DNA from 2 places in the Nodularia spumigena CCY9414 genome. Region 2 is predicted to be linked to the other one. Evidence: riboswitches for the same ligand, from Rfam matches in the RefSeq annotation. Region 2 holds a riboswitch; the other holds the start of a gene.
What was found. Region 2 has a riboswitch for cobalamin ahead of cobG (precorrin-3B synthase). Riboswitches for the same ligand answer to the same signal wherever they lie in the genome.
Positions count from the first base shown of each region.

Region 1 (10,225 bases), 720 kb from region 2:
TATGTGACCTGGGGATATTTAGCCCATGAGGACAAATACCAAAAGCCGACTATGGAAGGGCGCAATGCGGCGATGATTATGAAGGGTGGGGTGTATGACAGCTTCAGTGATACTCACTCTTTGATGGATCAGTCTTTTCTGCGGGAGAATACTACACATTCCTGGTACGATGAAGGTACAGCAGATATTCATCCAAGCGATCGCACTACTAAACCCACAGCAAATAATAGCAAAGACTTTGAAAATGCCTATTCTTGGTCGAGTGCTGTCCTACACAAAGACTTCGGACGTTTAGAAGCAGGCCCCTTAGCTAGACAATTAGTCGCTGGTGGTAATCACGGTGAATCTTGGCAACACCATGACGGGTTTATACTGGATGCTTTCAAAAGTATGGGTGGTGCTAGTGTTCACCTGCGTCAACTAGCACGAGTTCACGAACTTGTCAAGTTATATCGCCAAGCTGAACACTGTTTACGCGAGTTTAAGTTAAATGACCCTTGGTATATTAAGCCTACAGAACGAGATGGTAAGGGTTGGGGTGCAACGGAAGCGGCGCGGGGTGCTTTGTCTCACTGGGTTGAGGTGGAGGGCGGTAAGATTAAAAATTACCAAGTGGTTGCTCCTGGGACTTGGAATATTGGCCCCCGTGACGGTGAGGGTAAACGTGGTCCCATTGAGGAGGCTTTGATAGGTACACCGATTTACGATTCTAGCGACCCTGTGGAGGTTGGTCACGTCGCGCGCGCTTTTGATTCTTGTTTGGTGTGTACTGTTCACGCCCATGATGCTAAGACTGGTGCGGAGTTGGCGCGTTTTCGGACTGCGTAGAGAAGGGGGGAGTTTAAACGCAAAGGTTCGCGGAGGTTAGCGCAAAGGTTCGCGGGTAAGGAAGCTGACAAACATGGTTTATCGGGTTTGGCAGTTGTAGCTGATTTTATCGCCCTTTATGTCAAGTATTTAATTCCTAAAGATGGCAACACTCCACAACAAGCAGAAATGATATTAACTGACGCATCACAAAAGCAGTGTGAAAAATTCACAGAAATTGCTAAAAAATATGATGTGAAGTTTTAGTTTTAAAAGTTTTGGGCGATTAGAAATCGCTACTACACAAACATGACGCGTAGCGGCTTCCCGGAGGGAAGTCCGCCTGCGCGGACTAAGAGAAACGAAGGATTTTAAACCCAGGTCGCTGGGTTTTGTCTGGATGGTTCCGTGACTTCTAGTCGCCAAGACTTTTTCTGATTTACCAAATCGTAATTACCTAATTAAAAAACTCTTGCTAACTATTATTGGTTGCGGTAATCTTAACCGCAGTGACGATGCTGTAGGCGTAATTATTGCCCAAGGTTTACAACAATATTTAGCCGAAAATCCTCATCCTAATGTGCGAGTATATGACTGTGGAACTGGGGGGATGGATGTCATGTTTAAAGCTAGAGGTAGTACAGCATTAATAATTGTTGATGCCAGTTCCACAAGTTCAGAACCCGGTGCTATATTTAAAGTTCCAGGAAAAGAATTAGAAGCTTTACCAGAACCTAGTTATAATTTACATGATTTTCGTTGGGATCATGCTTTAGCTGCTGGAAGGAAAATCTTTGCACATGAGTTTCCCCAAGATGTCACAGTTTACCTCATTGAAGCCGCAAATCTTGATTTAGGACTAGAATTAAGTCCCATAGTCAAACATTCTGCTGAGTTAGTTTTTGAACAATTAACCAAATTCATCAACCAGAGTAGATAGATTTAATTAACAATCCAAAATCCAAAATCCAAAATCCAAAATTGACTTATGCCCAATCACGATAAACAGCCAATTCATCTACTCTCATTTCAAAGGGTATACCTTGAATATCTGGGGGACAAACACGGATTTTAGCACTGCTGATAATGGAGTTTAATAATGTTCCCATTGGCACAATTTTTTGCAAAACCCGCCAATTAGTAACTTGATCAGGACATTCAATTACTAATGTCATTGCATTAGCGCGAGTTGTGACATACCAGCGACAATTAGAGAGCAAATTTTGAATGATGCGATCGCACCCGTCATAAAAATATCTACTAATAGAATACTCTAGTTGTTGCCGCAATATAATATCTGCCGATGTCGGCTGCATAGGATGAGAATCGTCACTATTAAAAGAAAAATTATGGTTCGCCATCTCTCTTTATGATCCTAGTTATTTGCCAATAGCCATTCCATAGAGAACATCTTTATTGGTTTCTAGTAATTCTTGGGTTTCGTCATCGTAAAAAGCACCAATTCCACTACAATCTATTCCCAAATAATTACTCACCAAATAAATTATTTGTCCGACAAAACCAGCTAATTGCATAGCCGTTTGATAGTTGATATAGTCAGATACAAAAAACAAAGTTACAGCGCCATCTCTGGCGATCTCTTGATTCACGCATAAGTAACCCGTCCGTTCCCCGAAATTACCTGCTTTTAGCAGATGCGTACCTTTATATAATCCCGGCGATATCCCTTCTACTCGATGCACAACAGAGTAAATTTCGATTTCCTCAAAATGGGCTGTTGGTATCGATTTTTCAATTTGTCGCCAGATATATAAATAGTCTTCTTGAGAAATAAACTGTTTCCGGAAACGTCTAATTGAACGTCTATTCCAAACAGTTTGATAAAATTTATCCTTGTCAAAGTTAAACTGTGGCTGTTCGAGTCGCTGTGCTGGACTTTGCTGCACAGCTGTTAGTTGATAGCTATCTTCAATGAATTTATTAGCTTCAAAATAATCTGTACCACAGACAAAAGGAACCTTCAACCTTAACCGTCTAACTGGCTTTTCTTGCACCTCACCTGAGATTACAGCAGCAGTGATAAACTCTTTATTTTCAAAGCCTAAAACTGTATTGAGAGCAAGTTTATCAAACTCAAAAATCAGTTGTATATCTTGGTTATGCAAATAGGCTGATGCTGCGATCGCACCTAAATGATGACCACTATCTAAAAAGCAATATCTCAGGCTTCTATCCTGATATTTCCAGCTAGACCTATAATAGACACAACTAATTAAAAAAATGTACCCCTTGATACTTTTCCCCGGTATAATATAACTCTCCAACCCATCATCAATTAATTCATAGATCAGAGTTAGACAATTATTCTCAACTTCCAGATGATATATACCATATTGGGATTAATCTGTACAGATAAGTAAGAATGCTTGGTTGCATCGTGGTATGCTGTTTCTAAATTCTTACTTGGCGGCATTTTTGAGTAATCCTAAAATCTCTATATTGCTAGCAAAATCTATGGCTTTATAATCGTCTAAATTTCTTAATTCTAAATTAGGTTTGTATTGTAGAAGTAATTTAGCAACACCTGTCTTTCCTGCTGATGCGGCATACATTAAAACAGTTGCACCGTTATCATTTTGGTTGTCAATGTTAATTTTTGCGGCTAGCAGCAAGCTAATTAACTCGTAATGATTTCCGAAACAAGCAAACCATAAAGCATTATTCCGGTCATGATTTTTAGCATTAATATTTGCCCCTAAATCAATTAGCTCTCTAACAACTGCATAGACTCCTTCTCTAGTAGCTTTCATCAAAGCTGTGTCGCCATTTTCACCTTGTTGATTAAAATTATTGGGGTTGTAGCCATTTGCTATCAGCCATTGCTTGGTGACTTCACTCAATTTTTGCTTTTTGATCTGATTCATCACAAATCCTTAAAATTCCTAAATTGACTCAGAAAGGTAAATAGTAGATTATCCCTACCATTCTTCAACAAAATTTATGGTATTCCAGATTATTAGACTCGTTCAAAACTCTAAATAATTGATTAATTAGTAGCTTTTACTAATTAATTACAGAATTTTGAGATTTATTTGCTACCTAAATAAATCTGGTTAAGTTTAGGAGAAGATTCACGCAGAGTTTCGTTATTTTATTCTTGCATCTATCTTAGGTTTTGCTTAATTTTTAGCTGAACCAAAATTTAGATAGAAATGTTTTAAATAACGCTGTAATCGCTTTTTGTTGAAGTTTAGGTTCACTAGCAACAATTTAGCTTATTTATATATTATCACTCTGATAACTTTAAATTATTAATCATTTATAAAGATCCCAAGACATATTGAGAATTATTGTCTAAAGAACGCTAAAATGCAGCCAAAGATCCTGTAAAAATTAAAAATATCAGGAATTAGACAACGAATGAATTTAAATATACTTTTTCTTAAACCTTTGTAGAGAGGTTTTATAAAATGTCTCTATATTCTTGGTCAAAAATAAGTTTGATGAATTGCTAAAATTTAAAATAAGTAGTCAAATATTATGCGCTATGCCATGAGGATGATACTGTATTTTAACTGACATACTGTTACAAGTATTGTTAATTTTTGACAAGTGTGTCTAAGAGGATGTCTGAGAAGTATCAGTTTTATCCAGATCCCCCCTTACCCCCCTTAATAAGGGGGGGAAAATTAATCAAAGTCCCCCTTTTTAAGGGGGATTTAGGGGGATATACAAGTGTTTTATGCAACACGAAAAAGTTTTCAGACATCCTCTAAACTTTATAAGTCACCATGTGATAAATTTGACGAAACTATGGTAGATTTTTATATATCCGGCTCTAGTAGAAATCAGCTATTAGACTTAAGGGGGAAAGTCCGGTGTAAATCCGGCGCTGTCCCGCAGCTGTAAACCGATTTGAAATTTTTAATTTGAGATTTGAAATTGTATCAGACAGTTCAAAATTTTCAAATTTAAATTTTAAATTGCGTAAGTCAGAATACCCGCCGATAGAAAAGTAACTTTAGCTAAAATCTACGAGGCATAGATGACAGCACAACATACAATATTTGTTTGTACCACTTGTGCGAGTAAGTGGGAAGGTGGTAAGCGTGTCGGTGAAAGTGGTGGAGAAAAGCTGCTCAAACACTTAGAAGCACATTATCCTCATTGGGAATTAAACACAAAGTTTACTATTCAGCCCGTGAACTGCATGAGTGCTTGCGATCGCTCTTGTGTGGTATCCTTTGCTGCATATAGTAAATCTATTTATATGTTTGGTGATATTTCTGCTGATTTGTCACCCACAGAAGTAGCTGGAGTATTCGAGTGTGCAAGTAAATACTATGCACATCCAGAAGGTTTATTACCGTGGAGTGAACGCCCAGAACCACTCAAGAAAGGAATTTTGGCACGTATTCCAGCAGTACCCACGCCCTCACCAATAAATTCCACAGAGGTAGAAGTGTGTAATTAACAATACCATATTTTTACAGTATTTAGGCGATCGCATTTAACACATCACAAAGTGCGATCGCATTCTTGATTCAACAACTCCCAAACCTGCAAAAATATTTGGCTTCATAATTTTTGATTCAGCCGTTATTAAGATTTTCAGCCAGCAAAACTTAGTGTGTCATCGGAATAATATGTTAAATATACAACTGTATCAGCAACCTCACCTTAACCCTAAATGCAGAAATCAAAGTCAATAAATATCCCCAAAGCAACACGCTATCAAAATGCAGCCATAGATTACTATATGGGACTCACCGGTTCCTCCTATCTACATTACGGCTATTGGGAAGTCATACCAACTATTGGTAAAGAATTGACTTTAACTGACCTGCGTGAAGCACAAGCAGCCTATACAGCCAAACTTTTTAGCTTCATCCCAGAAGGAATCAAAACTGTACTAGATGTAGGCTGTGGTATTGGTGGTAATGCAAAATCCCTTTGTGAACGTGGTCTTAGTGTTGAGGGACTAGCACCCGATACCATTCAACAAGAGAAATTTATTCAAAATACTAACGGTAAAGTACCTTTCTACTTAACAACATTTGAAGAGTTTCAATCTTCACATTCTTATGATTTAGTGCTATTGAGTGAAAGTAGTCAATATATGGCTGTAGAAGATTTAGCTCAAGGCGCAGCGCGTTTACTCAATAGTGGTAGTTACTTACTAATAGCAGATATGATGCGCTTTGATGCCTCATACAAAGAAGGGATTTTTTCTAACTGTCATCTTGCTAATGACCTCCAAACAGCTTTAGAGAAAGCTGGATTTAAATTAGTTAAAACCGAAGATATTTCTAAATCAATTGCACCAACCATTGATTTGTGCATTCATAACTTTCAGACTTTTGGATTAACCACATTTAAATATATTGCTGATGTTGTCAAAATAGCAGTTCCACCCATACATACAATAGGAAGTTGGGCTTTTAAACGTTGGTTGGATAAACCAATTACTGAGGGTTTAGCCGCCGGAGAAATTTTTGAAAGCCATCTTTGTTATCAAATTCAACTCTGGCAGTTATCAACATAAATAATATAACATTTGTTAGAAATAAGTCAGGAGTCAATAACTCATGAATTTCCGCAACTTCCCACATTCACAGCAAATACATCGGATTTTGTCTGCATCTATTTTTCACCTCCGCCTGGGTTTTGCAGCTAACCATAATTGCTTGACTGGGGTAGCTGTCGCTTTAGTTATTTCTGTTCCTACTTTAGCTTCAGCCGCTCCTTTGCGAGTAGGAGTAGCTGGCTCTGCGCCTTTTGTAGTTCGCAAAGATAAAGACACTTCAGGGATTAGTGTTGAAGTATGGAAACAAGTGGCTCGTTCTCAAAAGATAGAGTATGAATTAATACCCCAAGCTAGCGTTGCTAATGCTCTAGAAGTTGTAGAGCAGGGAGAATTGGATTTATTGATAGGTCCCATCACAATTACTGCTCAACGCCTACAAAAAGTTGATTTTACCCAACCTTATTTTTCTACAGAAATTGCCGTCTTAACAACAGCTGAAGACCCCAGTATTTGGAGCCGGGTTAAACCTTTTTTTGAAACTGCGGTTTTAACGTCGATGGGGATATTAGTTATTCTGATGTTCGTCGTCGGGAATTTGGTGTGGTTAGCGGAACGAAATAAAAATAGTGAACAATTCCCCAAAAATTATCTTCAGGGCGTGGGTAATGGGATGTGGTTTGCATTGGTAACATTAACTACAGTGGGATATGGCGATCGCGCACCTGTTACCCGTCTCGGTCGTCTCATCGCTGGGACTTGGATGGTATTGGCTTTAGTAACAGTCTCGTCACTAACAGCAGGACTAGCTTCCGCCATAACCATAGCCTTATCCGGTGATTCTACTGAACAATTTACCAGTCCTTCCAGCCTGCAAGATACCAGATTAGCCACTGTAAAAGGTTCATCTAGTGTTGAGGTAGTGCAGAACTATAGTAATCGAATTCAAGAAGTCGCCACCCTAGGAGATGCTGTAAAACTATTATCTACCAAATCAGCAGATGCAGTAGTCTTCGACCGTCCCGCTCTGGAATATTACCTCACGCAAAATCCCGAACTGAACGTAAAATTAACTAACTTGTCTCTGGGAAATGAGCTTTATGGGTTTGTCTTACCCATCGATAGTTCTTTAACAAAAAAACTCAACATTGAATTGCGACTGATGTCTGAAAATGGCTCTTTAAAAGACATTGCTACTCGCTGGCTCAGTTATACATCAGAAGATTCTCAAAATCCAATATAGCAATTCTAAATGAAAAAGATCCCCGACTTATCAAAGAATTCGGGGATCGAAACCTCATTCAAAGCAATACTCTACACAAGATATGGTTCTTGGTGAGTCTTAATTGTGCAATTAGAACGGGGATAAGTAACGCAAAGGAGAGCGAAACCTTTATCCATTTGCTCATCATCTAGAAAGATTTGATCAGATTGATCAACTTCACCTTCAACAATTTTTCCCACACAACTAGAACAAGAACCTGAATGACAAGAGAAAGGTAACTCAATACCATTTTCTTCTGCTGCGTCTACAATGGTAGTCTCTTCATCAACTTCAATTGTGGTGTCGAGGTCTTGCTTTTTGTTGATTAATCTAACTTGGTAGGTAGCCATTTTCCGATTCTCCTCAAAATTTATACGATTAGATTGATTTCTTGAAGTTTACCTAGTTCACTGAAAACTTCCAGAAACAGCGCGGAAGAGGACACTGCATTGATGGGGTTCCTCCGGCTGTAGGCGATCGCAAGTAGTATCGGCTTACCAACTTGCGATTTTTTCCAAACCCGTAAATTAGCAAGTGTCCATCATTTATACGGGAAACTTTGAAGGCTATTTGGTACTAACAGAACTTGAGAAAAACTCCACACAAGTGTCTTTCCAAATTCCCCAAATATTCAACTAGCTGCAAGGTACACCAGTGGGTGTACCATCATCTGTTTTGAATGATTTTCCGCAACCGCAGGTATCACTTGCATTAGGGTTAGTGAACTTAAAGCCACTTTCCATTACCCCTTCTACAAAGTCGATTACAACTCCATCTAATAACGGCGCACTTTTAGCATCAACGTAAATCAACACATTACCTTGCTGAATTACCAAATCATCTGGTTGTGGCTTGCTAGTGACATCAATTCCATATTCATAGCCACTGCAACCACCATCTTTTACAGATACACGGATGCCTTTTGAAGCGTCATTATTTTCAGGGGAAGAACCTCTGATAAATGACCGCAGACGAAACTCTGCTTTTTCTGTTAAACTAACAGCCATAACGTCTCCTGATGTGTCGCGATGAAGTTGTGGTGTCAGTTATCAGTTATCAGTTATCAGTTATCAAATAACAAATGACTAATGACTAATGACTAATAACTACTTTGTACAATTACTTGTAGGTTCCATTGATGGGGGTTGTCCGTATCTCCAGGGTGCAGTATTACCGCATACTGGACAAGCGCGATCGCGTTGAGAACGACGCTTGGCAAATTCCATCCGATTTAAGTCAATTGTTAATAACTGCGATAACAGAGGTTGACTGAATCCAGTGATCAGCTTAATCGCCTCCAACGCTGTCAGACAAGCAAGTGTCCCAGAGACAGCGCCCAGAACCGAAAAAGCACGTCTATCCCAATCAGGTTTTTCTGGAAACAGACAGGATAAACAAGGAGTCACACCAGGAATAATCGTAGTCAGATAAGCCTCCATACCGTCCATAGCAGCCTCCACCATCGGTTTACGCCAACGGACACAAGCCGCATTCAGCAAGTCGCGTTCCGTAAAATTATGGGCGCAATCCAACGCCATATCAGCCGATTGCACTAAGGAGTCTACATTTTCCGCAGTGACATAATCATGAACTACATCCACCTTGATATCAGGATTGATAGCTTCCAGAGTTTCTTTAGCTTTGAAAACCCTGGGTTTACCTACCCAATCATCCGTCATTAAAATCTGACGGTTCATGTCATCCAATCGCAAGTCACCACCCCGGACTAGGATTAGTCGCCCAACGCCCGCTACTGCTAAGTAAAGCGCCGCCGTACCGCCTAATCCCCCCACACCCGTAACTAAAACTGTCGCTGACTTCAGGCGTTTTTGAGCTAGTTCGCCAAAATTTGGGAGCATCATTTGGCGACTATAGCGTTCTAATTCGGTAGGCGTTAGGTTGATCAATTTTTACCTCCTAATCAGAAGTGATTTCTGTCAGCTTAACTACATTCTTCGGCTTGTCATTAAAGACTTTAAACAGCTTTTCTTCATAAGCTGTTGATTCCAAGAAAAGATCATGAGCTTTTTGCAAAGCTAACGAATACTCATTGAGTATTTCGGCTGAAGTTAAACCATGAGAATTATCATCAACTTCTGCCATAAATTGCGAAAATTTCTTCAATATATGCAGACGATTGACATTCACATTTTCTTTGTCGTAGGGTAAGTTGAAGAACTGAAAAAATTCTTCTGCATCTACAAGCTTTTTGAATTCATTCATAGTTCCAGTCATTGAGCCTTCTCCATTATTTTTAGCTGTTGCTTAAGCTCATCTAGCTGCTCATAGATTTTATAAGTTGCAGCCGCTACATCCATCAGGGTTTTGTAATCTGTGGGTAGACCTTCTGCTAAGTCATGCAGATCCATTTTCATTTGACCTGCTTTACTATTGAGCCGCTTAATTTTGGTTTTGATTTCTTCAATATTTGTTTCGCTCACTTGCGCCATTTATTACTCCTAATTATTAATTTTCACAAAAACACTAAGATTAGGGACTTCCTCGAAATAATTTATTCCTAATAAACTAACCACAGAGGCACAGAGGACACAGAGTCATGAGGGTCTGAGAGGTTTTTTGTTAGGTGATTTCGGATTTTTTATTTGGAAGTCCCTAATTTGAGTTTTTAGGTAGTCTTAAATGTGGGATTATTCCACTTTTTTGCACGT
Region 1 is NZ_CP007203.1:4,121,298-4,131,522, reverse strand. Features, by position in the region: partial or broken gene NSP_RS18080 (nickel-dependent hydrogenase large subunit) at 1-828, shown strand, start outside; gene NSP_RS26380 (hypothetical protein) at 916-1,074, shown strand; gene NSP_RS18075 (hydrogenase maturation protease) at 1,280-1,747, shown strand; gene NSP_RS18070 (hypothetical protein) at 1,794-2,168, opposite strand; partial or broken gene NSP_RS18065 (nitroreductase family protein) at 2,187-3,158, opposite strand; gene NSP_RS18060 (ankyrin repeat domain-containing protein) at 3,228-3,692, opposite strand; cobalamin riboswitch at 4,585-4,790, shown strand; gene NSP_RS18055 (DUF1636 family protein) at 4,814-5,242, shown strand; gene NSP_RS18050 (class I SAM-dependent methyltransferase) at 5,459-6,313, shown strand; gene NSP_RS18045 (transporter substrate-binding domain-containing protein) at 6,357-7,535, shown strand; gene NSP_RS18040 (2Fe-2S iron-sulfur cluster-binding protein) at 7,607-7,906, opposite strand; gene NSP_RS18035 (HesB/IscA family protein) at 8,192-8,563, opposite strand; gene NSP_RS18030 (HesA/MoeB/ThiF family protein) at 8,663-9,463, opposite strand; gene nifW (nitrogenase-stabilizing/protective protein NifW) at 9,474-9,791, opposite strand; gene NSP_RS18020 (CCE_0567 family metalloprotein) at 9,788-10,006, opposite strand.
Region 1: linked by a shared signal. The riboswitch ahead of NSP_RS18055 (DUF1636 family protein) and the one ahead of cobG (precorrin-3B synthase) in region 2 are both predicted to bind cobalamin.

Region 2 (10,225 bases):
GAGTTGTGATGAAGAATGACCCAATTGAACAGGAAAAGGTAATTAAGTATAAAGATTTGGTAGCAAATGCTGTTTTGTTCCAAAATGTTGTTGATTTAACTGATATATTGCGTGATTTACAGAAGCAAGGCTATTTGATTAGCCGTGAGGATGTGGCGGTTGTGAGTCCTTATATTACGGCTCATGTCAAGCGGTTTGGTGATTACCTAATTGATATGGAGGCTGTGCCACCGTCATTGGATGAGGTCGAAAGTTTAGTGCTTGCTTAAGCGGCTAGAATCCTTGTAAATCTCAGGTTTTTTGTTTACTTCTTAACAAAACTTTACAACGTGTCCCATTTTGCACGTATCTCGGCGGCCACCCAATTCGTCATCTGGTAATTCTTTTGTCAAATCTGCTGTGTGCTAAAACTATTGGCAAAAGCTATATTCCTAGTACCGTCGTGGCGTATAAACCGCAACAGTTCCATCACTGCGCTGAATTGTTCGGGTTTGGCTGGAACCAACTAGAATCACTGTCCGCATATCGGCTGAATCTGGTGTTAATTCCTTCAGTTTGATTACCTTCACCATCTGCCCTGGTCTGCCAAGATTTCTGGCTAATACTACTGGGGTATCTGGTGTTCTATGTTGCAGTAAAATATTTTTCGCTGCTGCTAGTTGCCAAGTGCGCTCTTTGGACACAGGATTATAAAAGGCGATCGCAAAATCAGCTTCAGCAGATGCAGCAATTCGTTGTTCGATAATTGACCAAGGTTTTAAAATATCAGACAGGGAAATGGCGCAAAAGTCATGTCCCAAAGGCGCGCCAATACTTGCAGCCGCCGCTTGCATAGCTGATATCCCCGGTGCAACATGAATATCTATACTATCCCATTCCGGTTTGGGGTTGCGATTCCTACGGAGCGCTTCGCTATCGCATACCTCAAATACAGCCGCAGCCATTGCATATATCCCAGGATCACCAGAAGATACTACGGCTACATATCGCCCTTGTGCTGCCAAATCCAGCGCCATTGTTGCCCGTGCAATTTCTTCACGGTTGTCTGATTCGTGCAGTTGTTTACCATCAGCTAGAGAACCAATTAAATTTATGTATGTTTTGTAACCCACTAAATCAGTTGCAGATTTGAGTATTTCTTTTACTTCTGGAGACATCCACTGTGAACCACCTGGCCCAGTGCCAATAATTGCTAACCGTCCCTGTGCTTGACCGATGGTGCTGGGGTCGATGGGTTTGGGGGCAATAGAGATCGCTAGCTGGGAAGATGAGGAGGATAAGGGAGACGACCCAGTGGCGTTGATGGCTATGGCTTGGGCAGGGCTATAACCTTGTGTTATCAAGTTTTCTAGTTTATCTAAAGTAAAGAAGCGTGTAGGTACTTTAAAGGCGTTAGCAATGGCTTTAAAGTTGGGATTATTGGCTAGGGTGATAGGTGCAAATATTCCGGCTACTGATGCGGGGGCAAGTTCGGCATCTGCTAACATCCGTTGTACTAAAGTTACATCAACAGTATCACTGATGGCGATCGCTATAGTTGCTGGGTGATAAACCAGACGGTTGGGTGCAGGAGTTACTAATCTTTCTGTAACCTGGATGGTTAAATGACCGTTGGGGTCTATAGGTAGTTGACTATTACTCAACCAAGGCGCTGAACCTTCAAGCTTGACTTGCGCCCCAGCTAATAAATCTGAGATAAATTTCTTCGCATCATCTGGGTTGGCTAAATGATATCCAGGAGGAGGAGATAATAACGCTGTGCGGAAACGGATATCACCTGTTGTAGTGATTGCAGGTTTAACATCAAGTTCCTCAGCAATGCGTCGCGCCAAATCATTCACGCCATTCAGTCCACCCAAAAGCGGAACCACAGCACTTCCATCTTCAGCTACAGCTAATACTGGTGGTTCCTGTTTTTTATCAGAAAGCATTGGTGCTATGCTTCTAATCAGAATGCCAGCAGCACAAATACCAATTAACGGTGTTCCCTCTGCGAACAACTCGCGCACTGTGTCACCGAAGTTAGTGAAAGTGACATCAACACCAGATGTACGTCCTGCCAAACCGTATAATCTCGCCCCTGGCAGGACATTGATGATTTTTCGGGCTACTGGTACACTGTTTTGACCCAGAACCACAACGGCAGGTACAATCTTTGTGATCATTTGTTAGATATCTTGCAAAAGTTGATGTCCTTTCAAATGAAACCACATATAGAGACAGATAAACAAAAATAATATTTCGCTAACAGTCTTTGCATTTAATCTCATAAAATTGTAGTTTTGCGTAGTCAAACGTAGCTATACCCGTCACTACAATGAACCTTAGTAATATCTTTCATTGTTGAAAATTCAACTCTAAAACCATTGATAACAATCTCACATCCGTTTTTTGTGGGAGTTTTAACACGACTTACATACTTTCCAGAAGTTATGTTTTTACGATCTTTGTGCAAAGTAGCCTTAACAAAATCTCCTGTAGAAACATGAGTGAATATTTTTTTAGGCTCAGTGCAAGGAAAACCAAATTTATTGATCCTACAGAATCTTCTGCAACTATGCCCCGTGCTTTTTACTGTTAAAATTTTTGTTGTCAGTATTTTGAGAGTTTCAACTTTTCCTACACAAGCAGCATCAATCCAATGAGTTTTAGGCAATCCTAAACGAGTTCTATTAAACTTAGTTAAACCTCCTGAACCTGTTGTTATAGGTAATCCAGTTTCTTTTAACTTATTAAATAAAGCCCATCTCGTTGAATTTACAGCAGACGCATCTTTTAGTGGACGCTTGGCTTGGGATAAAATTTGCTTCAACAACTCAGGCTTTTTTGCTAAAAACTTCTCAATATCTTGAGTACCTTTTTTGATATTGCATTTCTCACAAGCTAGACACAAATTAGAAATTCTATTAGTTCCTCCTTTGGCTTTTGGTTTAATATGCTCAACTTGTAAAGGGACATTTTCCGCAGTACAGTATGCACATTTTCTATTCCATTTATTCAAAAGATATTCACGGACTTCATACCCTTGTAACTCTCCCTGTTGATACTCAAAGCCTGATATCTCCGGGTTTTCTAGCTGCTGTAGGTCAAACCTAGCAAGCTCTTGAACTATGTCAGTTATTGGGGCAAAATTACATAATCTTTTAACCCAAGTGTTAATAGTTAAAACTCTATGGCTTAAAGAAGGTGCTAACCAACCTTGAGGTTTAGTGCGGTTAAGAAATCTAGCTTGACGATAACGAGTATGTCTAGAACGTCTTCCTCGCCTTACTCCTTTTCGAGTTTCTAGGCTTTCTTTAATAGCTAAACCTCTGTGTTGTAATTCCATACCCCAGATGACTTTATTATTTTGAACTAACGCAAAACCTGTAGTTTTACTCCCTGGATCTATTTTTAATTCAATCGGTTGAGTTGGAACTTCAGATTTAGGTTCTTTCAAAATTATGGTAAATGGAAATCTTCTAAATACAGCAGCTTTTTGTTGATTTAATAAAAAACGTGCATCTCCTGGATGAATTGGAGTAAGTGGTTTTTTGTTGGTATCAAGAACTAGAACAAAATTAGACATTTAAATTTCACCTTTTCAGGGTAATGTTTGCTTCAACCTTGTTATCTGAGCTTGTTATGCTAAATACACTATCCTTGCGGATTGTTTAATAAGTAGCAACATGGCAGGGGACTAGCGAATCCCAAGGTGTTATGACCTAGATAACGTTTACTCATGTTTTGAGTGGTTTGGTTCACATAAACTACAGATTACTCCGTTTATTTATGCTCTCTAATATTTCTTCGATAACACTCTTTAAATCTTTCTCCCCAGGGCGTTTAGCAAATTGCTCATGACTATAAATCCAAACTAATCTGATTGTACAAGTAGTTACGTTCACTAAATACATTAATCTGATTTGTCCGGAAGCTCCTTTAGCAAATCGTAGTTCTAATTTGTGAAATGTCCATCCTTCTGTTAGTTGCATCTTTGAAGGTAAAGGTTCTTGACGGGAGTTATAAGGATATTGCTCTTCAGTCAAATTTTCTATAATTTCTACCATCATAGGACTTACGCATAATCTACGTTTTCTTGGCGTTCTTCTCCCAAAGGGAGAGGCTAGCGCCAAGGCGGCTTGGCGGTTTGATAAATCAAGATTTTTGGCAATTGTTGCGTAAGTCCTGCATCAGTTCAACAAAACTAGAACCATGAAACTTCGCCAATTTTTTAAAAGAACGCTGGAAATTATCAGATTTTTCAATCGAGAAGGGAGTTAAGCCAGTCACGCACCTCTCGTTTATGAATGCGATTGGCAGATTCTGAATTACAAGCGTCTTCTAAAACCTGAGACATTACAGATTGATAAGCAGGATGCTCCCGTTCTATTAAATCAAGTTTCTGATAACCCAAAGCCTTCATATCCTCCAACAAAATGGGTTCCGTTGAACTTGCATTTGGAGGTAAACCCTGGCGTGCTTTTTTCCAAGGAAACTCCAAGTGAGTCATATCACTGAGTCGATAAGCATGATAACCACCAAAATATCCCCAAATTTCCTCTAACAGCCTTTTCTCATTTTGAGGAATCTGTAATAATAATTCCTGACTAGGTATGGGTAACTGCTGCGCTTCAAATTCACTGTAAAACCTGTAAGCCGGAGGACAAACAGGACCGTATCGCCATGCTTGAATTTCCTCGTCAAACAATGGCTGATCGTATACTGCTAAATACAAGCTTTGTGAATAGTACAGAAGCTTTTGAACCTTCATGTTGGTCATTTCTGCTTCTATACCGTCTTCGTAAGCCCTCGCAATAAAGTAGCGAGCTGCGTCTAGACAATTGATCATAGTTCAGACCCGCAAATAAAACCAAGCCTAATATCATAGCAAATTTTTAATTTGCCTATATAGTCATTATAGAGGTCTAATAGTACAGAATTACTATAGAGGTAGGGTATCGGAGACAAAAATTTTATTAAACCTATAGTCGATTTTTGGTTGGGATGATAATCATTGAGAAATAGGGTACTTGAGCGGGATCAACTTCATCCAGGGGTACAATTCTCTGCTGTGTCATTGTGGCTCTTTCAATATACAATGCCCGTGATGCCAACCCTAATTGATGTAAAACATCTCGCACTTTGGTAAAGTGGCGACCTAGTTTCATTATCGCCGCCGCATCGGTTGCTAGTAAGTGCGTGATTAATTCTTCTGCTGGCATGGGGGCAGGTAAAACGGTCATAATATCGTTGTAATAAGTGAAGGGTACACCCAAGGCCACAGGACAAGCCATGAGTGAAGAAATTCCCGGTACAACCTCCGTTTGGTAGTGTTCAGATAAACGGGTGAAAACATACATGAAAGAACCGTAAAAAAACGGATCACCCTCACACAACACCACTACATCCCGTCCTGCGGCTAAATGTTCGGCTATTGGTGCAACTTCTTTGTCATAAATCAAATTGGCCGTTTCTGGTTCCAAGGCGCGGGGGAGGTGAAACAGCACTTCGATTTGATTCCCGGTGAGATATTGGGAAACGATCGCTCGCGCTATACTTTCTTTATCCACTGCTGACTGATAAGCTACCACAGGGGCAGCCTGTAATAGTCGCAGTGCTTTCAATGTCAATAATTCCGGATCACCTGGCCCTACGCCAATTCCATAGAGACGGCCTTTGATTTCCATGATTATTCTTCCTCTGTTGCTAGGGCGTTAACTGCGGCGGCGGCGATCGCACTGCCACCACGCCGACCATGTAAAGTTAAAAATGGTACACGTTTGCTATTTGCTGCCAGTGCTGCTTTTGATTCTTCCGCACCCACAAATCCCACGGGAAAACCTAAAATAAGCGCAGGTTTTAGCACTCCTTCTTCCAGCATTTCTAACAGTCGAAATAGGGCTGTCGGGGCATTACCAACTGCTACCACTGCCCCTTCTAAGTGCAATCGCCACAACTCCACCGCAGCAGCTGATCTCGTATTACCCAAACGTTTAGCTAAGGCTGGTACTTCCACATCATAAAGAGTGCAAATAACTTGGTTGTTTCTAGGTAGTCTCTTTCTAGTAATACCTTCGGCAACCATTCGGCAATCACACAAAATCGGCGCACCTGCTGCTAGTGCTGCGCGTCCAGTCTGTACTGCCGTTGATGAATATCCCAAGTCATTGACGATATCAGTCATTCCACAGGCATGAATCAGGCGTACTGCCACTTTTGCTACATCTGGGGGCAGCACATCCAGCTTGGCTTCTGATCTAATGATGGCAAAGGATTTACTGTAAATTTCGTTAGCATCTCGGATGTAGTCAGACATGGGAAAATAGTGAATGGTGAATGGTGAATGGTGAATGGTGAATGGTAATGGCTACGCCACGCAAGCTAAAATAGGACTTACGGATAATTCAGATAAAAACGTTCGCGTAGCGTGCGCGTAGCGCATACCACACCAGGCGCAGAGTACACAGAGAACTGAGGGTTTGAGAGGTTTTTGCGTAAGTCCCATAAAAGAAATAACCCTAACTCACTGGGGAGAATAACGGCTTTAATTGGGCAATTCCATATCTATTAACAAATTCTCCAAAGGATTCATCAGGATTTTGGCATTGAATTTTATAAACTTGTAACATCTGCCCTAACAATACAGGTAGTTCGGCCACTGTGACATATTGATAGAGTTGACGACCAAATTTTTGGTTGCTTTCACCTATGGTTTCGCCACGCCAGCTATCACCAACATAAATATGATAAGCTCCCAAAGTTCCATGTTCTGATTCTAGACTGACACCGAGCAAGGTAATATCACTAGGACTATGCTGGGCGCAGGATTTTTCGCAGCCGCTAAAGTGAATATTAACTGGGTGATTCAGACTAACATGAGTTTCGAGATATTTTGCTAATGCTAAAGCATCACCTTTAGTATCGGTGGCAGATGCTACACAACCTTTATTACCAGAACAGGCAACTAATGCTGTATTGATATTACTTGGCGATATATCTAATTTTAGAGTAGCGATTTCACTCTGAACATCGGTAAGCGATCGCTCGCGAATATCAGTCAGGAGTAAATTTTGCCAAGGAGTTAGCCTCAGAGTCCCGCTACCAAAGTTTTGGGCTAAATCAGCTAAACCCCGAATTTGCTGACTCTCTAGCCTACCTAACGGTAAAACCACGCCAATATAAAATAAGCCTGGCTGACGCTGGGGATGAATGCCAATATGTTGATAGTTAGATTTTGAATTTTTTTCGAGACTGGTTTTGTCAAACTGTGGCTGAGGGGTGAGGCTAAAACCTAGACGTTGTTCAACTTCTTGCAGATAATTTTCACAACCCAAATTATTTAACAACTCTCGCAAACGCAGCTTGCGCCGACTGTCGGGGTCAGTATAATTGAGATAAACACCAGCTAAAACTGCCAAAACTGGCAAACATAACTCTGGTAATAAGACAATTCCCATATCAACGGGTGGTTTTCCCTTGACACCGACGCTCAGACATAGCCGAAAATAAACTTTACCGTCAATTAAGACAGCAGCAAACATGATATCGTTGAGGCGATCGCACACCGAAACTTTACCACCACCATCAAAACAAACGCTAAATTTTGCTGATAGTCCTGATAGCTGAGGATGTGCGGCGATATAATTTTCCCAGTCTTGCACAAAGGGACGGGTATCAATTAATTCTTGGTAATCAATACCAGCAGTGGGGCTGGTCATAATATTCCGAATGTGGTCTACAGCAAAATTGCGAGAACCGATACCGATATTTTGTAAATGCTTGAGAACTGCGCTACTTATTCCCGAACGTAGTTCCCTGATTTGGAGGTTGGCGCGATTGGTAATATCAACATAACCACCCCCGTAATTCTCTGCTATATCTGCGATTGCATGACACTGTTGACTATCCAGAATTCCACCTGGTATTCTGATGCGAGATAATATCCCATCTTGGGCAGGTGTATCATAAAACAAACCAGGACATAAGGCAAAACCGGACAGCAAAACATTAACTCCTTCCCTGTGCGACGCAGGCAGTAGATAGTAAGTGTGTCTTAGTATACCCATAGACACTGTTAGGGTTGGCATTCTGACTTGGCAAGTAAAAAACTCAATGCTCTGTTTTGGTCTTACCATTACAGCTGCGGCACAGTCCCGGAATTTCACCGGAGTTTCCCAACTCTTTGCTTTAGTAATTTAACATGATCAGGTATTCATCTCGCTGGATGCTGCATATTTTTAATATTCAGTTAAATATACCACTTGATATATCTGGAGAATTTATTCACAAACCAGAGATTAACCCTGTGACATCTTTTGGGCTAATTCTGCAAAACAAAATTTAAGTAATTTTATTGTACTAAATCTACTAAAGTGTCACCCTGGAACCGGACTACACAGGAAACTAAGCATCCCCGATAATGCTCAGATGTAAATACTGATAGTGTGATGTTGCTAGAACCTGGTTCTAATATGCGTTTCACCTTGCAAACTTGCATTTTATTCTTGCAGTAGGCAATAATGCGATCGCCTGCTTTGACATCCAACGCTTTAATTTTCAATTAATACCAACCTAATTGTGAAATTTCATTAACCCAAGTAAATATATATTTCTATATTTTACCTGTTCAACAGTTGTAATGCTTACTCATTATAACACACGAGTAAAAGTTATAAACATCAAACTGGGAAGTGTTGAGTTAAAACCTAATTAATAGATTAGAATAACTGCTCTTAATCGCAGTCAAAGCCGCAACATCTAGTTAAATTATTACAGCTTCTATGACACGGAAATGGCTATCGATTGTGGGTATTGGTGAAGATGGGTTAGAAGGTTTAAGTGCGATCGCTCATTCTCTGATTGATCAAGCTGAAGTGATTTTTGGAGGCGATCGCCATTTAGCCATGTTACCACCAGATGACCCACGTCAGAAAATAGCCTGGACATCACCCATTAGCACCTCCATAGCCGACATTATCCGTCGTCGCGGTGAATCAGTCTGTGTATTAGCCAGTGGCGACCCTTTATGTTACGGTATCGGTGTCACCCTGACCCGACAAATTCCCCTAGAGGAAATTACGATTATTCCTGCGCCTTCCACCTTTAGCCTCGCCTGTGCCAAACTAGGATGGTCTTTCACGGAACTAGAAACCTTGAGTTTGTGCGGTCGTCCAGCTTCCTTACTCCAAAGTTACATCTATCCCAATGCTAAACTGTTGATTTTGAGTGAAGGAAAAGACACCCCCGCAATTGTTGCCGAAATCTTGACAAAACGCGGTTATGGTGGTAGTAAAATTACAGTTTTAGAACATCTGGGTGGTATTCATGAAAGAATTGTCGAAGGTATAGCCGCAGATTGGCATGAAACAGAAATTGCACCGTTGAATGCGATCGCGGTTAATTGTATTGCTGATGCTGGAATTATACCTTTACCCAGATTACCAGGATTGCCAGATCACGCCTATCACCATGATGGACAATTAACCAAGAGTGAAGTCAGGGCGGTGACTTTAGCAAAATTAGCTCCCACTCCCGGACAACTACTATGGGATGTCGGTGCGGGTTGTGGTTCAATTTCGATTGAATGGATGCGGACTGATTCTCGATGTCAGGCGATCGCTATTGAACAGAATTCTTCTAGACTGGGTTATATCACCGATAACGCCGCAGCTTTAGGAACTCCTTACCTGAAAGTTATTAGCGGTAAAGCACCATTAATTTTGCAAGATTTACCTACTCCTGATGCTATATTTATCGGCGGTGGAGTCACAGCACCAGGGCTTTTTGATATCTGTTGGAATGCACTACGTCCGGGTGGGCGGTTGGTAGCTAATGTTGTGACTGTAGAGGGTGAGCAAATTTTATTTAAATGGTATGAGCAGGTTGGTGGTAGTTTAACTCGGATTGCTGTTCAAAGAGCGGAACCTATTGGTAAGTTTTTAGGTTGGCGGGCTATGTCGCCTGTTACTCAATGGAGAGGGATTAAGGATTGAAACGCAAAGGGGCGCGGAGGTAAGCGCAAAGGTACGCAGAGGTTTTTAAATTTCTGTGTCTTCGTAAAGTTCTTTTATGGTTGTCTCGAAGTCTATGCTATTTAATCGAAATGAGGTTTTTTCTGTTGTGTAAGATTGCAAAACCCACAGTCCTTGATGATTCCGGCGAAAACATTCGAATCGCTGGCGTTTTGTGTTAATTAAGACGTATTCTTCTAGGGTTTCTACTAGTTGATAGTCAGCGAATTTAT
Region 2 is NZ_CP007203.1:4,843,695-4,853,919, forward strand. Features, by position in the region: partial or broken gene NSP_RS21140 (transposase) at 1-269, shown strand, start outside; gene cobJ (precorrin-3B C(17)-methyltransferase) at 432-2,165, opposite strand; gene iscB (RNA-guided endonuclease IscB) at 2,291-3,568, opposite strand; gene NSP_RS21155 (hypothetical protein) at 3,750-4,052, opposite strand; gene NSP_RS21160 (Panacea domain-containing protein) at 4,244-4,831, opposite strand; gene NSP_RS21165 (precorrin-2 C(20)-methyltransferase) at 4,965-5,669, opposite strand; gene NSP_RS21170 (precorrin-8X methylmutase) at 5,672-6,298, opposite strand; gene cobG (precorrin-3B synthase) at 6,501-8,048, opposite strand; adenosylcobalamin-variant (AdoCbl-variant) riboswitch at 8,056-8,173, opposite strand; gene NSP_RS26100 (hypothetical protein) at 8,183-8,326, shown strand; gene NSP_RS24570 (hypothetical protein) at 8,333-8,542, opposite strand; gene NSP_RS21180 (bifunctional cobalt-precorrin-7 (C(5))-methyltransferase/cobalt-precorrin-6B (C(15))-methyltransferase) at 8,763-9,974, shown strand; gene NSP_RS21185 (Uma2 family endonuclease) at 10,020-10,225, opposite strand, start outside.